2 linked regions of the Variovorax paradoxus genome follow. The protein of the gene in region 1 interacts with the protein of each later gene in a pairwise test. Links are inferred from orthologs where the notes say so. Each region holds a gene or a part of one and is shown on either strand. Other genes may lie near its edges.

Region 1 (6,801 bases):
GTTGGTTTTCGTGTGGCGACTGAACGCCTCGTACTGGAAAGACGTCAAGTAGTTCCGTCCACGCCGACCGGGCGCCCCGTGCGTCCGGTCCCACAGAGTGGGTTGCCAACGCGACCCACTCTTTTTGATTTTTAGGAGTCTCTCGCCATGATGGTCTTGTATTCAGGAACGACCTGCCCCTTTTCCCACCGCTGCCGGTTCGTGTTGTTCGAAAAGGGCATGGATTTCGAAATCCGCGACGTCGACCTCTACAACAAGCCCGAAGACATCAGCGTGATGAATCCGTACGGCCAGGTGCCGATCCTGGTCGAGCGCGACCTGATCCTGTACGAATCGAACATCATCAACGAGTACATCGACGAGCGCTTTCCGCATCCCCAACTGATGCCGGGCGACCCGGTCGACCGCGCTCGCGTGCGCCTGTTCCTGCTCAACTTCGAGAAGGAGCTCTTCGTGCACGTGGCCACGCTCGAGAACCGCACCGCCAAGGGCAACGAGAAGGCGCTCGAAAAGGCGCGCTCGCACATCCGCGACCGGCTCACCCAGCTCGCACCCGTGTTCCTCAAGAACAAGTACATGCTGGGCGACAACTTCTCTATGCTCGACGTGGCCATTGCGCCGCTGCTCTGGCGCCTCGACTACTACGGCATTGACCTCAGCAAGAACGCGGCGCCGCTTCTGAAGTACGCTGAGCGCATCTTCTCGCGCCCGGCCTATATCGAAGCGCTCACCCCGTCCGAAAAGGTCATGCGCAAATAACTAGGCTCTCCCCCAGGCTTCGCGCACTTCGTGTCGCTTCTCCAACCCCCTCGCCGGGGGCAACACCGGCGGCCCGGCAAAGCCGGTTCCGCGGTGTTCTGCGAAGAGTCGAAGCCAGAGATTGCACGGTAGAAAATTCATGATCAACGCGCTCGAGTCGTCCTCCACCCGCCCGTACCTCATTCGGGCGCTGTACGAATGGTGCACCGACAACGGGTTCACGCCCTATGTCGCGGTGCAGGTCGACGACACCGTCCAAGTGCCGCGCGAGTACGTGAAGAACGGCGAGATCGTGCTGAACATCAGCTTCGACGCGACCAGCTCGCTCAAGCTCGGCAACGACTTCATCGAGTTCAAGGCCCGTTTTGCCGGCAGCGCGCGTGAAATCATCGTGCCCGTGGGCCGGGTGATCGCGATCTATGCGCGCGAGAACGGGCAGGGCATGGCCTTTCCGGCTCCCGTGCCTGCGGGCAGCGGCGCCGAGGGCGGTGCTTCTGCCGGAGCGCCTTCGCCACAGGGGCCTGCGCGCATGCCGCTGCGCGATGCCTCGCGCGGCACCGAAGGCGATGCCGGCAAGATCGTGCACCTGGTTACGGGGGAAGACGCGGATGAAATGGTCGATGTCGGTGACGATTCCGGCTCCTCCACCGATCCGCACGACGAGCCGCCGCGCCCTCCGGCCGGTGGCGGCAGCCGCCCCTCGCTCAAGCGCGTGAAGTAGGCGCGTTTCGCACCGCTAAAATCCCAGGATTCGTGCCGCTTTAGCTCAGTTGGTAGAGCACCCGCCTTGTAAGCGGAAGGTCGTCAGTTCGATTCCGACAAGCGGCACCATATCGAAGATCCCGGAAAGGCATTCGCCTCGGCCGGCAAGCAAAAAAAGGGGCGATTTCTCGCCCCTTTTTTCATTTCCGGCGGCTGACAGAGATCAGCAACGACCTTTCTTGGCTTGCCCCGGTGGGCAGTGCTGGTGCCTGCCGCCGCCGTGGTCGTCGCCATGGTCGGCGTGGCGAGGCCTCTCCGCCCGGCGCCAGTTGCCTTCCTTCCACCGCCATCCGCCGTCCGCCTGAACCCAGCGGCCGGGCGCATATGCGTAGTCCGGCCGTGCAGCCTGCCAGAAGCCGGCGCGCCAGACATAGGCGCGCTGGTTCCATTGCCAGTGCCCTGGCACCCACACCTGGCGGGCCCTGGGGCCCGGCATGGGCTCATAGCGAGGCGCGGGAGGCGCCACCTGGACCAGGGGCAGGTTGATGTTGACGGAAACCTGTGCGACGGCGGGCAGGGCAGACGCGGCAAGCGCGGCGGCCACCAGAAGAGCGGAGACGGAGACTTTCATTGGAACCTTGGAACATGTGAACACGCATGCACAACGCAAGCCGGTGCACAGTGTAGTCAGCACATTCCTCAGGACGGCTTGCATCGAAACCGTGCTACGTCGTCTCGGCAGTTCAAACCGCGCCCACACTGCCCGTGATCGGCAGCACGATGCCGGTGATGTAGCTGGCGCAACTCGGCGCGGCCAGGAACACATACGCGGGGGAGAGCTCCTCGGGCTGTGCCGGCCTTTGCATGTCGGTGTTCTTGCCGAAGTCTTTTACCTTTTCAGGGGGGCTGTCCGCCGGGTTCAAGGGCGTCCACACCGGGCCGGGCGCTACCGCATTCACGCGAATGCCCTTCGGCAGCAGGTTGCTCGCCAGCGACTTGGTGAAGGCGTGGATGGCACCCTTGGTGGTCGAGTAGTCGAGCAGGTGTGCGCTTCCCTCCAGGCCGGTGACCGAGCCGGTGTTGATGATCGACGAGCCCTGGCCCAGGTGCGGTACCGCGGCGCGCGCCATCTGGAAATAGCCGAACACGTTGGTCCTGAGCGTCAGGTCGAAGCGCTCATCGGTAATGTCCTCGATCGACGCCGCATGCAGCTGGAAGGCCGCGTTGTTCACCAGGATGTCGAGCTTGCCGAAGGCTTCGATGGTCTTGTCGACCGCTTCGCGGCAGAACGCCGGATCGCAGACGTCGCCCTTGATCACGATGCAGCGCGCGCCTTCGTCCTCCACGTGCCGCCGGGTTTCGTCCGCGTCATCGTCTTCGTCGAGATGCACGATCGCCACGTCGGCGCCTTCGCGCGCATAGAGCAGCGCCACGGCGCGTCCAATGCCCGAGTCGCCGCCGGTGATCAGTGCCGTCATGCCCTCTAGCTTGCCGCTGCCCTGGTAGTCCGGCGCCTCGAAGCGGGGGCGCAGCGCCATGTCCGCTTCTTGGCCGGGCTTGCTCAGGTGCTGTGCCGGCATGGGGTTGGCCGGCTGTGGGCGAGAGCCTGCCTGTGCGGGCTGGCTGGACTTCTTGGCGGCGGGTTTCGCGCTGTCCTTTTCATCTTGCGCACGCTGGACTTCCCGATGCTTGGCTGCCGTCTCGGCTGGTCCCGCTGACTTGGATGACTTGGTGGATTTGGGAGGTGATGCAGTGGTCGATTTCATGGTGCCTGGGCTCCTCATGCAAATGACCACCGTAGAACGCTCCGGCCCGGTCCGCGTAGGAATCCGTCCCGACCGCATGCCCGCCGTGTCGCGCGAGCTGAAGGGCGCGTTAGATCTCTGCTCCTTCGACCAGGAAGCGCACGCGGCGCACCCCCTGCCACTCATCGGCATCGAGCCTGAAGGCGAGCTTCACGCGCGCGGGCAGCGGGTCGGTATGGCCGAACCAGATGCCGTCGACCGGGTGGCCCTGGTGCCGCAGCTTGAGCGCCAGGTGCTTTTCGCCCACGAGGCGTTGCGACACCACCTCCACTTCCTCGCTGAAGGTGGGCGGCGCAAAGCCCTGGCCCCAGACCTCGCGGTGCAGCGTGTCGACGAGGTCGATGCGCATGTACTCGCGTTCCAGCGGGCCGTCGGTGTCGAGGCGCCGGGTTAGCGTGGCTGCGTCGAGCCACTCGTGCGCCACCTCGGCCAGGGCGCGCTCGAACACCTCGAACTTCTCGCGCGCCACGGTGCAGCCCGCCGCCATTGCATGGCCGCCGAAGCGCAGCAGCACGCCCGGATGCCGCTTGGCCACCAGGTCGAGCGCATCCCGCAGGTGAAAGCCCGGAATCGACCGGCCCGAGCCCTTGAGCTCATGCTCCTTGCCCGGTGCGCCGCTCGCGGCAAAAACGAAGGTCGGGCGATGGAAGCGGTCTTTCAGGCGCGAGGCCACGATGCCGACCACACCCTCGTGAAATTCGGCGTCGAACACGCTGATGGCGGCCGGCGGCGCTTCGCCGCCCTTGGCATCGGGGCCGAACAGCGACTCGGCCAGCATCAGCGCCTGGTCGCGCATGCCGCCCTCGATGTCGCGCCGCTCGCGGTTGATGCCGTCGAGCATGCGCGCGAGTTCGTCGGCGCGGCCCGTGTCGTCGGTCAGCAGGCATTCGATGCCCAGCGTCATGTCGGCGAGCCGGCCGGCCGCATTGATGCGGGGGCCGAGCGCAAAGCCGAAATCGAAAGTGGTGGCCACTGCGGCGTTGCGCCCGGCGGCCTTGAACAGCGCTGCAATGCCCGCCGGCAGCGCGCCGGCGCGAATGCGCCGAAGGCCCTGTGCAACGAGGCGGCGGTTGTTGGCGTCGAGCTTCACCACGTCGGCCACCGTGCCCAGCGCCACCAGCGGAAGCAGCACGTCGAGCTTGGGCTGCGTGGCCGCCGTGAAGATGCCGCGCGTGCGCAATTCGGAGCGCAGCGCCAGCAGCACATAGAACATCACGCCCACGCCGGCAATGCTCTTGCTCTCGAAGCCGCAGCACGGCTGGTTGGGGTTCACCAGCACATCGGCAGCGGGCAATTCCGGGCCGGGCAGGTGGTGGTCGGTCACCAGCACCTGCAGGCCGCGCGCCTTGGCAGCGGCCACGCCTTCAACGCTGGCAATGCCGTTGTCCACGGTAATCAGCATGTCGGCGCCGCTGTTCGCCACGCGCTCGGCAATGGGCGGCGTGAGGCCATAGCCGTCGACCACGCGATCGGGCACCAGGTAGCTCACGTTCCTTGCGCCAAGCAGGCGCAGGCCTCGCACCGCGACGGCGCAGGCCGTGGCGCCGTCGCAGTCGTAGTCGGCCACGATGCACAGGCGCTTGTCCTGCGCCATGGCGTCGGCGAGCAGCACCGCGGCCTCGCGCGTACCGTGCAGCGTGTCGGGCGGCAGCAGGCGCGCCAGGCCGTCGTCGAGCTCGTCCTTGGCCAGCACGCCGCGCGCTGCAAAAAGGCGGGCCAGCAAGGGGTGCACGCCGGCCTGCTCCAGCGCCCAGACGGTGCGGGGCGGAATTTCCCTGGCGATGATTTTCATAGGCCCTCGAGCACGTTGGCGGCGCGCGGCCGGTCGAACAGGCTCTTGGCCCAACCCACCAGGCCGCGCTGCTGCAATGCATAGCGCTGCGCCGCACGGTCGCCGCACAGCGTGAGCGCGATGTCGGCGCCGGCGGTGTAGTCGGCCAGCAGGCTGGCGATGGCACCCGCATCCAGTGCTTGCCAGGCCTGTGCCCAGCCGGGCCCGTCGTCGCGCAATGCGGCCACGCGCAGCGCGTCGCTCACGGTGGGCGCGGGCGCGGCGGGCGAAAGCGTGTCCGCCTGCAGCGCGCCAGTGCCGCTGAGCCAGAAAGAGTTGATCGGCGGCACGCCGCGGGCGGCGCGGTCGTCGTTCACGCGCTGGGTGTAGAGCAGCATCTGCATTTCATTCTGGAGGCGGCGCAGCGGCCGTGCGGCTTCGGCCAGCGGCGACCACTGCGAAATCGGGTGGCCCACCGCACGGTCGATCGATGCCGTTGCCAGGCCGTCGAAGATTCGCGCGCGCGCCAGCCAGCGGCCGGGGGTGGAAGAGGGGTGCAGCGCAATGCCGTCTTCCTCGAAGAAAGGATGTGCGGCAGCCAGCAGCGCGGCCGACTCGGTGGCGTCGATCTCGATGGCGGCCGGGTCGCCCAGCACCACGTCGTCGATGCCCACCTGCCAGTTGCACAGCGACACCACACCCCAGCCTTCGCGGTCGCCGGGCTCGGCAACGCCGATTTGCCTGGCTTCGAGCGCGGCCCAGGGAATGCAGCCGTCGGCTGCGGAAATGCCCAGCGCCGCGGCCAGCGCCCGTTCATGGGGCGGTGAGCGCGTGCTTTCGTCTTGCGTATCGGTCTCCACCAGCGAGAGCCGGAAGAGCAGGGACTCGAGGTTGGGCAGCCAAAGCGATGGCAGGGCCGCGCGGCATGCAGGGGAACCGCGGCCGGCAAAGGGAATCAACAGATGACGTGGGAGAGGTTCGGCCATTCCCCTATTGTCCGGGAATGCCACAATCCCGGGGATGCAACGCCCCGAAGCGCCCTTGGCGCCGGAAGCGCGTCAAACAACTGAAAATATGCGACTTCCTTATGAACTGCAGCTCGGCTGGCGCTACACGCGCGCAGGCCGGGCGACACGGCGCAACGGCTTCATCTCTTTCATCTCGGGCGTGTCGATGCTCGGCATCGCGTTGGGGGTGGCGGCGCTGATCATCGTGCTCAGCGTGATGAACGGCTTCCAGAAGGAAGTGCGCGACCGCATGCTCGGCGTGGTGTCGCACATCGAAATCCTTTCGCGCGACGGCCAGGCCCTGCCCGACATCGACGCCATCATGGCTGCCGCGCGCAAGAACCTCGAGGTGGTCGGCGCGGCTCCCTTCATTGCCACGCAGGCGCTCATCGCGCGCGGCGAGGACATGAAGGGCACGCTGGTGCGCGGCATCGTGCCCAAGCTCGAACCCGAGGTCACCGACATTGCCACCACCGCGCAAAAGGGCACGCTCGACAAGCTGGTGCCGGGTGAATTCGGCATCGTGCTCGGCGGCGAGCTGGCGCGGTCGCTCTTCGTGCAGCCCGGCGACCAGGTCACGCTGGTGGCACCCGGCGGTCAGGTCACGCCGGCGGGCGTGGTGCCGCGGCTCAAGCAGTTCACCGTGGTGGGCACCTTCGATTCGGGCCACTACGAATACGACTCGGCGCTGGCCATGATTCACGCGGAAGATGCCCAGCGCGTGTTCCGGCTCGACGGGCCCACCGGCATACGCATC
Region 2 (7,309 bases), 4.2 Mb from region 1 along the record:
CGAAGTCCGCATGCGCAAGCCCCGGAAAATCGGTGGCATGGCTGCCCGCGATGGCCGGCATCGAGTGGCAGTTGATGTGAATGCTGTAGCCGTGCCGCGCATGCGCGTCGTCGATGGCCTGGGCCACCGCGGCGTGGTACGGCCGCCAGCAGTTGTCGATGCGCCCGCGCACCTCGTCCACGCTCAGCAGCCGGTCGTAGATCGGCAGGCCTTCGTCCGTGAGCTTCCAGACCAGGCCTTTGCCGAGCCGCACCTTGGAAAGCACGCGCGGGTCGTCCGAAAGCGGCTCGGTCCAGGGGCCGTCGAGCAGGGTGGTGTCCAGCTCGGTGGTGTCGCGGTTGGCGTCCAGGTAGCTGCGTGGAAAGTGCGCCTCGATCCACGCCGCGCCCATGGCGGGCGCAAAGGCGTAGAGCTTCTCGACGTGCGTGTCCTCGGCCCGGCGCAGCGTGGCCAGGTCGCACACGGGCCGGAAGTCCTCAGGGTACACAGTGCCGCTGTGCGGCGAATCGAGCACCAGCGGCGTTTGCCCGGCAACGCTGGTCACCTGGGCGCGGGTTTGGATCAGTTTCAGGACAGGATGCATAGGCAACTCAGGCCTCCCGCCGGGCCGCCCCAAGGCAGGCCTGCGCCCCCTCGGGGGGCAGCGAATACACGAAGTGATGAGCGTGGGGGTTCATATATTTCGGGTCAGTCCAATCGGATGCGAGCGAAAGCCGCGACCTTCTTCATCTTCTCGATCTCGCTGTCGATCTGCTTCGCGAACTCGGCCGGGGTGGTGCCCGACGCATAGAGCCCCTGCAGCGCCAGCCGCTCGCGCACCGAGGCGTCCTTCAGCGCGGTGGCCACGGCCTGCTGCATGCGCAGCGCAATGTCGGCGGGCGTGCCGGCGGGCGCCACCAGCCCGAACCACGAGGGGTCGTTGTTGGCCGCATAGCCGAGTTCGCGGTACGTCGGCACCTCCGGCAGCACGTCGAGCCGGCTGCTCCAGGACACCGCCAGCGCCTTCAGTTTGCCCGCCTTCACGTGCGGCAGCGAGGAGGCCACCTGGTCGAAGTACACCGGCACTTCGCCCGCGAGCACATCGTTGATGGCCGGGCCCGCACCGCGATAGGGGATGTGCACCATCGAGGTTCCGGTGCTGCTCTTGAAGAGCTCGCCCCACATGTGGCCGATGGTGCCGTTGCCCGGCGAGGCGTACGACACCTTGCCCGGGTTCGCCTTCAGGTACTTCACCAGTTCGGCGAAGCTCTTCACCGGCAGCACCTGCGGGTTGATGACCACGACGCCCGGCGCCTTCACCAGCTCGGTCACCGCGACGAAGCCCTTGATCGGGTCGTAAGGCAGCTTCTGGTACACGGCCGGGTTCACGCCGTGGGTGGAGAGCGTGGCCACGCCGAAGGCAAGGCCGTCCGGCGCCGAGCGCGCCACCTCGGCCATGCCGATGGAGCCGCCGGCTCCGGCGCGGTTGTCGATGACGACGGGCTGCTGCAGGATCTTGGCCAGCGGCTCCGAGAGCACGCGCGCCGTGATGTCGGTGGCGCCGCCGGGCGGGAAGGGCACGATCATGCGGATCGGCTTGCCTTGTTGGGCAAAGGATATTCCTGGAGCGACAGAAACAGCGGCCAGGGCGGAAAGAAGATGACGACGTTGCATGGGGTCTATTCCAATCAGACAGGGAGTAATGAAGCAAAAGTTGCTGCTCTACCTGAAGCAAAGGATAGACCAGCTAACATTCTGATCTGGAATGTTTTAATGGGCTTCCAGCCATGTCGCTCCGCCGCCTCAATCCACCGCTGAACCTGCTGCGCGCCTTTTCCACCGTGGTGCGCTTCGGCGGCGTGTCGCGCGCCGCCGAGGCGCTGCACCTGACGCAGGGCGCGGTCAGCAAGCAGGTGCAGGAGCTGGAACGCTGGATCGGCGTGCCGCTGTTCGAGCGCAGCCGCAAGCGGTTGGCGCTCACACCCGCGGGCGAGCGCTACGAGAAGTCGGTGCGTGCCGTGCTCGCGCAGCTGGAGGGGGCCACGCTGGAGCTCATTACCAGCGGCGACGGCGGCGGCGCGCTGCACCTGTCCACGCTGCCCACTTTCGGCGCCAAGTGGCTCATTCCGCGCCTGCCCGACTTCCAGCGGCACCATCCCCAGATCACCCTGCATTTCGTGCCCTACACGCACGGCTACGACTTCGAGCGGCCCGAACTCGACTGCGCCATCCTCTTCGGCGACGGCCACTGGCCCGGGGCTCGTTCGCACTACCTGGCGGGGCAGGACGTGGCGCTGATTGCGCCGCGCGCGGGCTTGGCCGAGGTGGCCATTCGCACGCCGCAAGACGTGGCGCGCTGCACGTTGCTGCGCCACGTCACGGTGCCGCAGTCATGGCTGCAATGGAGCGAGGCGCACGGCGTGCGCGGGCTCGATCCGCTGGCCGGCCCGCAGTTCGACCAGTTCCAGACCATGATCCGCGCGGTGATGGTGGGCATGGGCGTGGCGCTGGTGCCGCGCTGCCTGGTGCAGGACGAAATCGCGTCCGGGCTGGTGGACGAGCCGCTGCCGGGCGGCGGCTACCGCGGCAACGAGGGCTACTGGTTCTGCTACCCCGAGGGCCGGGGCCAGCTGGCCACGCTCGACCATTTCCGCCGCTGGCTGCTGGCGGAGGTCGATCGCAACGCGCCGACGCCGGAAACGCCCGCCCTTTCCTGACGGGCGCTCCCAGCCTTCAGCGTGCCGTCAGGGCGCCGACAGGTGCTTGCCCACGATGCCCGCCAGTTCGAACATCGTCACCTGGTCCTTGCCGAACACCGGCTTGAGCTTGGCGTCGGCATTGATCGCACGCTTGTTGGTCGCGTCCTGCAGGCCGTTGGCCTTGATGTAGTCCCACAGCTTCTTGATGACCTCGGTGCGCGCCACCGGCTCGGCCCCGATGACCGCAGCCAGCGATTCGCTCGGCTTCAGTCCCGCGCCGGGCTTGCGTGGCGCCGCGGCCTTCTTGGCAGCGGGTGCTTTCTTGGCGGCAGGGGTCTTCTTTGCCGCCACCTTCTTGGCTGCGGCCGTCTTGCCTGCCGGTGCGGCCTTGCCGAAGGTCTTGCGCGGCGGGAACTTGCTGCCGCCTTCGCGCGGGGCGAATTCGAAGGTCACCTTGCCTTCTTCGGCCTTCCAGGTCAGGAAGGCCTTGAAGGCGCGGCGGGTGCGCATGCTCACGAACTTGTCGAGCAGGTCGGTCTTGCCGGTGGCAAGCAGCTTTTCCATCTGCGCGCGCTCCACCGGCTGCTGCAGGATGATCTTGCCGGTCTTGAAGGTGCAGCTCGGCGTCGGCTGTGCATTGGTAGGAACCGACTTCTCGCAGACGTAGTTGCTGCCGTGCTCGAACACCGGCGCGCCGCAGATGGGGCAGGGGCCCACGGTGTCCTGCTCGCTGAAATCGACGATCTCGCCGGTGTCGGCGTTCTTGTCGTCGCCGAAGTCGAACTCCAGCTTCCAGTTCTTCGCTTCGTCGTCGAACTTCAGCACGATCTCCGATGTGAAGGGCCAACCGGCCTTGGAGCGGAAGCCTTCCAGCGGGCCGATGTGCTTGTCGCGCAGCAGTGCCTCGGCCTCGGCCACTTCAAAAGTGCGGCCCGCCGGCGACTTGCCGAACGAGAAGCCGCAGGGCTCCTGCCCGGCCTTGCCGGTGCAGCTGTAGCGGCGGTAGTTTTCCTTCACCACGCCGCCGCAGTTGGGGCAGGGCGTGGCAAGCGTGGCGTAGTCGCCGGGCACGGTGTCGCGGTCGTATTCCTTGGCCTTTTTGACGATGTGCTGCGTCATTTCGGCAATCTCGCGCATGAAGGCGTCGCGGCTGAGCGCGCCCTTTTCCATTTGCGCGAGCTTGTATTCCCACTCGCCCGTGAGCTCGGCCTTGGAGAGTTCTTCCACCCCCAGGCCGCGCAGCAGCGTCATGAGCTGGAAGGCCTTGGCCGTCGGAATCAGCTCGCGACCTTCGCGCAGCATGTATTTCTCGTTGATGAGCCCTTCGATGATGGCCGCGCGCGTGGCTGGCGTGCCCAGGCCCTTTTCCTGCATGGCCTCGCGCAGTTCGTCGTCGTCGATGGTCTTGCCGGCGCCTTCCATGGCGCCCAGCAGCGTGGCTTCCGAATAGCGCGCCGGCGGCCGGGTCTTCAGCGCTTTCAGGTCGGCCGATTCGGTTTTTACCGTTTCGCCAGGCTTCACCACCACCAGGTTCTTGCCGTCCTTCTCGTCATCGTCGTTGATGGCTTCCTTGCCCCAGATGGCGAGCCAGCCCGGCTTGACCAGCACCTTTCCGTCGCTGCGGAACGGGTACTTCTTGCCGCCGGTTTCCACGGTGCTGATGCGGGTGGTCACCTGGAATTCGGCGCTCGGGAAGAACACCGACATGAAGCGGCGCACGACGAAGTCGTACAGCTTCTGCTCGGCGTCCGAAAGGCCGCTCGGCGCCTGCAGGGTCGGAATGATGGCGAAGTGATCCGACACCTTGGCGTTGTCGAAGATGCGCTTGTTCGGCTTCACGTAGCTGCCGTCGACCGCCTGCTGCGCAAAGGGCGCCAGATGCTTCATGCCGCTGGTGGCAAGCATCTTCATCGTGTCCTTCACCACCGGCAGGTAGTCCTCGGGCAGCGCGCGCGAGTCGGTACGCGGGTAGGTGAGGGCCTTGTGGCGTTCGTACAGGCTCTGCGCCAGCGCCAGCGTGGTCTTGGCCGAGAAGCCGAAGCGGCCGTTGGCCTCGCGCTGCAGCGAAGTCAGGTCGAACAGCATCGGCGAAGCCTGGGTGGTCGGCTTGCTTTCTTCCGTCACGGTGGCGGGTTTGCCGCGCGCCGCATCGGCGATCTCGCGGGCTTCGCGCTCGCTCCACACGCGGTCGGCGCGAATTTCGGCATCGGTCGCACCGTCTGGGCCCGGCGGCGGCTTCTTGAAGCTGGCGTCGAACCACTTGCCGGGGTACTGGCCGGCCTCGGCCTGGAACACGCCGTGGATTTCCCAGTAGTCGCGGCTCACGAACTTGCGGATCTTTTCCTCGCGCTCGACCACCACCGAGAGCGTGGGCGTCTGCACGCGGCCCACGGTCGTCAGGAAGAAGCCGCCGTCGCGCGAATTGAAGGCCGTCATGGCCCGCGTGCCGTTGATGCCCACCAGCCAGTCGGCCTCGGAGCGCGAACGCGCGGCGTCGGCCAGGCCCTGCATCTGCTTTTCGGTGCGCAGCGCGTCGAAGCCGTCGCGTATGGCCTGCGGCGTCATCGACTGCAGCCACAGGCGCTTCACCGGCTTGTTCAGGCCGGTCTTGCCGCCCGCGTACTGCTCGATGAGCCGGAAGATCAGCTCGCCCTCGCGGCCCGCGTCACAGGCATTGATGAGTTGCGTCACGTCCTTGCGCTTGGCCTGCTTGACCACGGCGTTCAGGCGCGTCTTTGTCTTGTCGACCGGCTTCAGGTCGAAGTGGGGCGGAATCACCGGCAGGTTCGCGAAGCTCCACTTGCCCCGCTTGACGTCGAACTCCTCGGGCGCCTGGATTTCGACCAGGTGGCCGACAGCGCTGGTCACGACATAGCTTTCGTTCTCGAAATGCTCGTCATGTTTGTCGAACTTGCCGGCCACCGGCGTGAGGGCGCGGACGATGTCCTGTGCCACCGACGGCTTTTCTGCAATTACCAAAGTCTTCATCAACATTCCTAAAAGAGTTCCCACGCCGGCGCCGAGCCACCTCAGGGCGGCCTGCGGCCCCCTTCGGGGGGCAGCGACGACACGCCGTGCGAGAGCGTGGGGGCCACATACAATCTGCGGCTTCCCGCGTGTGCGCACGCGCACACGCGCATGTGTGCATATTCAACCTAACAGACTTCGGCGATGCCTTCCAAATCCCCACAATTCGCCGGCCGCCGCATTCAGATGCGGCGTTCGGATGTCCACGGCAATGGCGTGTTCGCCGTGGACGACCTGGCAGAAGGCGAGACGCTGATCGAATACAAGGGCGAAGTCATCAGCTGGAAAGAGGCGCTGCGCCGCCACCCGCACGACCCCTCCCAGCCCAACCACACCTTCTACTTCCACATCGACGACGGCCGCGTGATCGACGGCAACGTGAACGGCAATGCCGCACGCTGGATCAATCATTCGTGCGAGCCGAATTGCGAGGCCGACGAGGTCAACGGGCGCGTTTATATCAAGGCGCTGCGAAACATCGTTGCAGGAGAAGAGCTCAACTACGACTACGGCCTGATCATCGACGAGCCCTACACGCCGAAGCTGCTGGCCGAGTTTCCGTGCTGGTGCGGCTCCGAGAATTGCCGCGGCACGCTGCTGACGCCCAAGGACGAAGACGAAGAAAAGAAAAAGAAGAAAAAAGCCAAGAAGAAGGCCGAGAAGAAAAAGGCCGAGAAAAAAGAAGCGAAAAAGGCAGACAAGAAAGCCGAGAAAAAGGCTGAAAAGAAGTCGGAAAAAAAGAAAGCCAAAAAGGACGAGGCCGACAAGGGCTGAGCATGAGCACCATGGCCGACTGGTTCGAAGACCGGATTGCCGCGGCGGTGGCCCCGCTCTTGCCCGGCTTCGCGGTCGAGGCCGTGGCCGAGATCGACTCGACCAACACCGAGCTCATGCGCCGCGCGCGCGCCGGCCGCGCCGAGCCGGTGCTGCTGGTGGCCGAGCGCCAGACCGCCGGGCGCGGCCGTCTTGGCCGGCCCTGGCAAAGCGCGCAGCAGGGCGAGCAACAAAACGCCGCCTCGCTCACTTTTTCGCTGGGCCTGCCGCTCGCGCCGCGCGACTGGTCGGGTCTCTCGCTGGCCGTGGGTGTCAGCGTGGCGGAAAGCCTCGACCCGTCGGGCGATGCGAAGGTGGCGCTCAAATGGCCCAACGACCTGTGGGTGAACGACCGCAAGCTGGCCGGCATCCTGATCGAAACCGCCATGCCGCATGCGGGCCGCGCCGAAGCGGCGGCGACGCCGCGCTACCTGGTGATCGGCATCGGCATCAACATCGGCCCGCGCGAAGCCGAGGGCATGCGCACGCCGCCCGCGTGGCTGCGCCAATGGCGCCCTGACGCCACGGGGCCCGACGTGCTTGCCGAACTTGCCGCGCCGCTGGTGCGCAGCGTGCAGGCTTTCGAGGCGCAGGGCTTCGCGCCCTTTGCCGAGCGCTTTGCCGCGCGCGACGCATTGCGCGGACGCGAGGTTCAGCTCAGCGACGGCACCTTTGGCACATGCGAAGGCGTGGGCTGGGGCGGCGAACTGCAGGTGCGCACGGCCGGCGGCTTGCAGATGGTCTCGAGCGACGAGGTCAGCGTGCGTCCTCGCGGCATGGCTTTTTGAGAT

What was found.
Region 2: the proteins of recJ (region 1) and GOQ09_RS25600 interact in binary tests that used the Escherichia coli proteins (3 or more experiments, as listed by UniProt). The link is inferred for Variovorax paradoxus from one-to-one orthologs.

The regions. Positions count from the first base shown.
Region 1 is NZ_CP046622.1:1,322,083-1,328,883, forward strand. The notes cover bases 2,698-5,697. They hold recJ (single-stranded-DNA-specific exonuclease RecJ), read right to left. Parts: upstream 5,059-5,697; coding sequence 3,337-5,058; downstream 2,698-3,336. Other genes in these bases: GOQ09_RS06110 (SDR family oxidoreductase), read right to left, coding at 2,698-3,227; GOQ09_RS06120 (hypothetical protein), read right to left, coding at 5,055-5,697. Outside these bases: GOQ09_RS06085 (cytochrome c1), read left to right, coding at 1-52; GOQ09_RS06090 (glutathione S-transferase N-terminal domain-containing protein), read left to right, coding at 148-759; GOQ09_RS06095 (ClpXP protease specificity-enhancing factor), read left to right, coding at 899-1,480; GOQ09_RS06105 (YXWGXW repeat-containing protein), read right to left, coding at 1,685-2,092; more of GOQ09_RS06110, read right to left, coding at 2,205-2,697; more of GOQ09_RS06120, read right to left, coding at 5,698-6,023; GOQ09_RS06125 (lipoprotein-releasing ABC transporter permease subunit), read left to right, coding at 6,112-6,801. UniProt on the Escherichia coli protein: Single-stranded-DNA-specific exonuclease.
Region 2 is NZ_CP046622.1:5,481,335-5,488,643, reverse strand. Bases 2,524-6,031 are described here. They hold GOQ09_RS25600 (DNA topoisomerase III), read right to left. Parts: upstream 5,667-6,031; coding sequence 2,724-5,666; downstream 2,524-2,723. Other genes in these bases: GOQ09_RS25595 (SET domain-containing protein), read left to right, coding at 5,850-6,031; GOQ09_RS25605 (LysR substrate-binding domain-containing protein), read left to right, coding at 2,524-2,696. Also shown: GOQ09_RS25615 (N-formylglutamate amidohydrolase), read right to left, coding at 1-583; GOQ09_RS25610 (tripartite tricarboxylate transporter substrate binding protein BugE), read right to left, coding at 688-1,653; more of GOQ09_RS25605, read left to right, coding at 1,767-2,523; more of GOQ09_RS25595, read left to right, coding at 6,032-6,479; GOQ09_RS25590 (biotin--[acetyl-CoA-carboxylase] ligase), read left to right, coding at 6,482-7,306.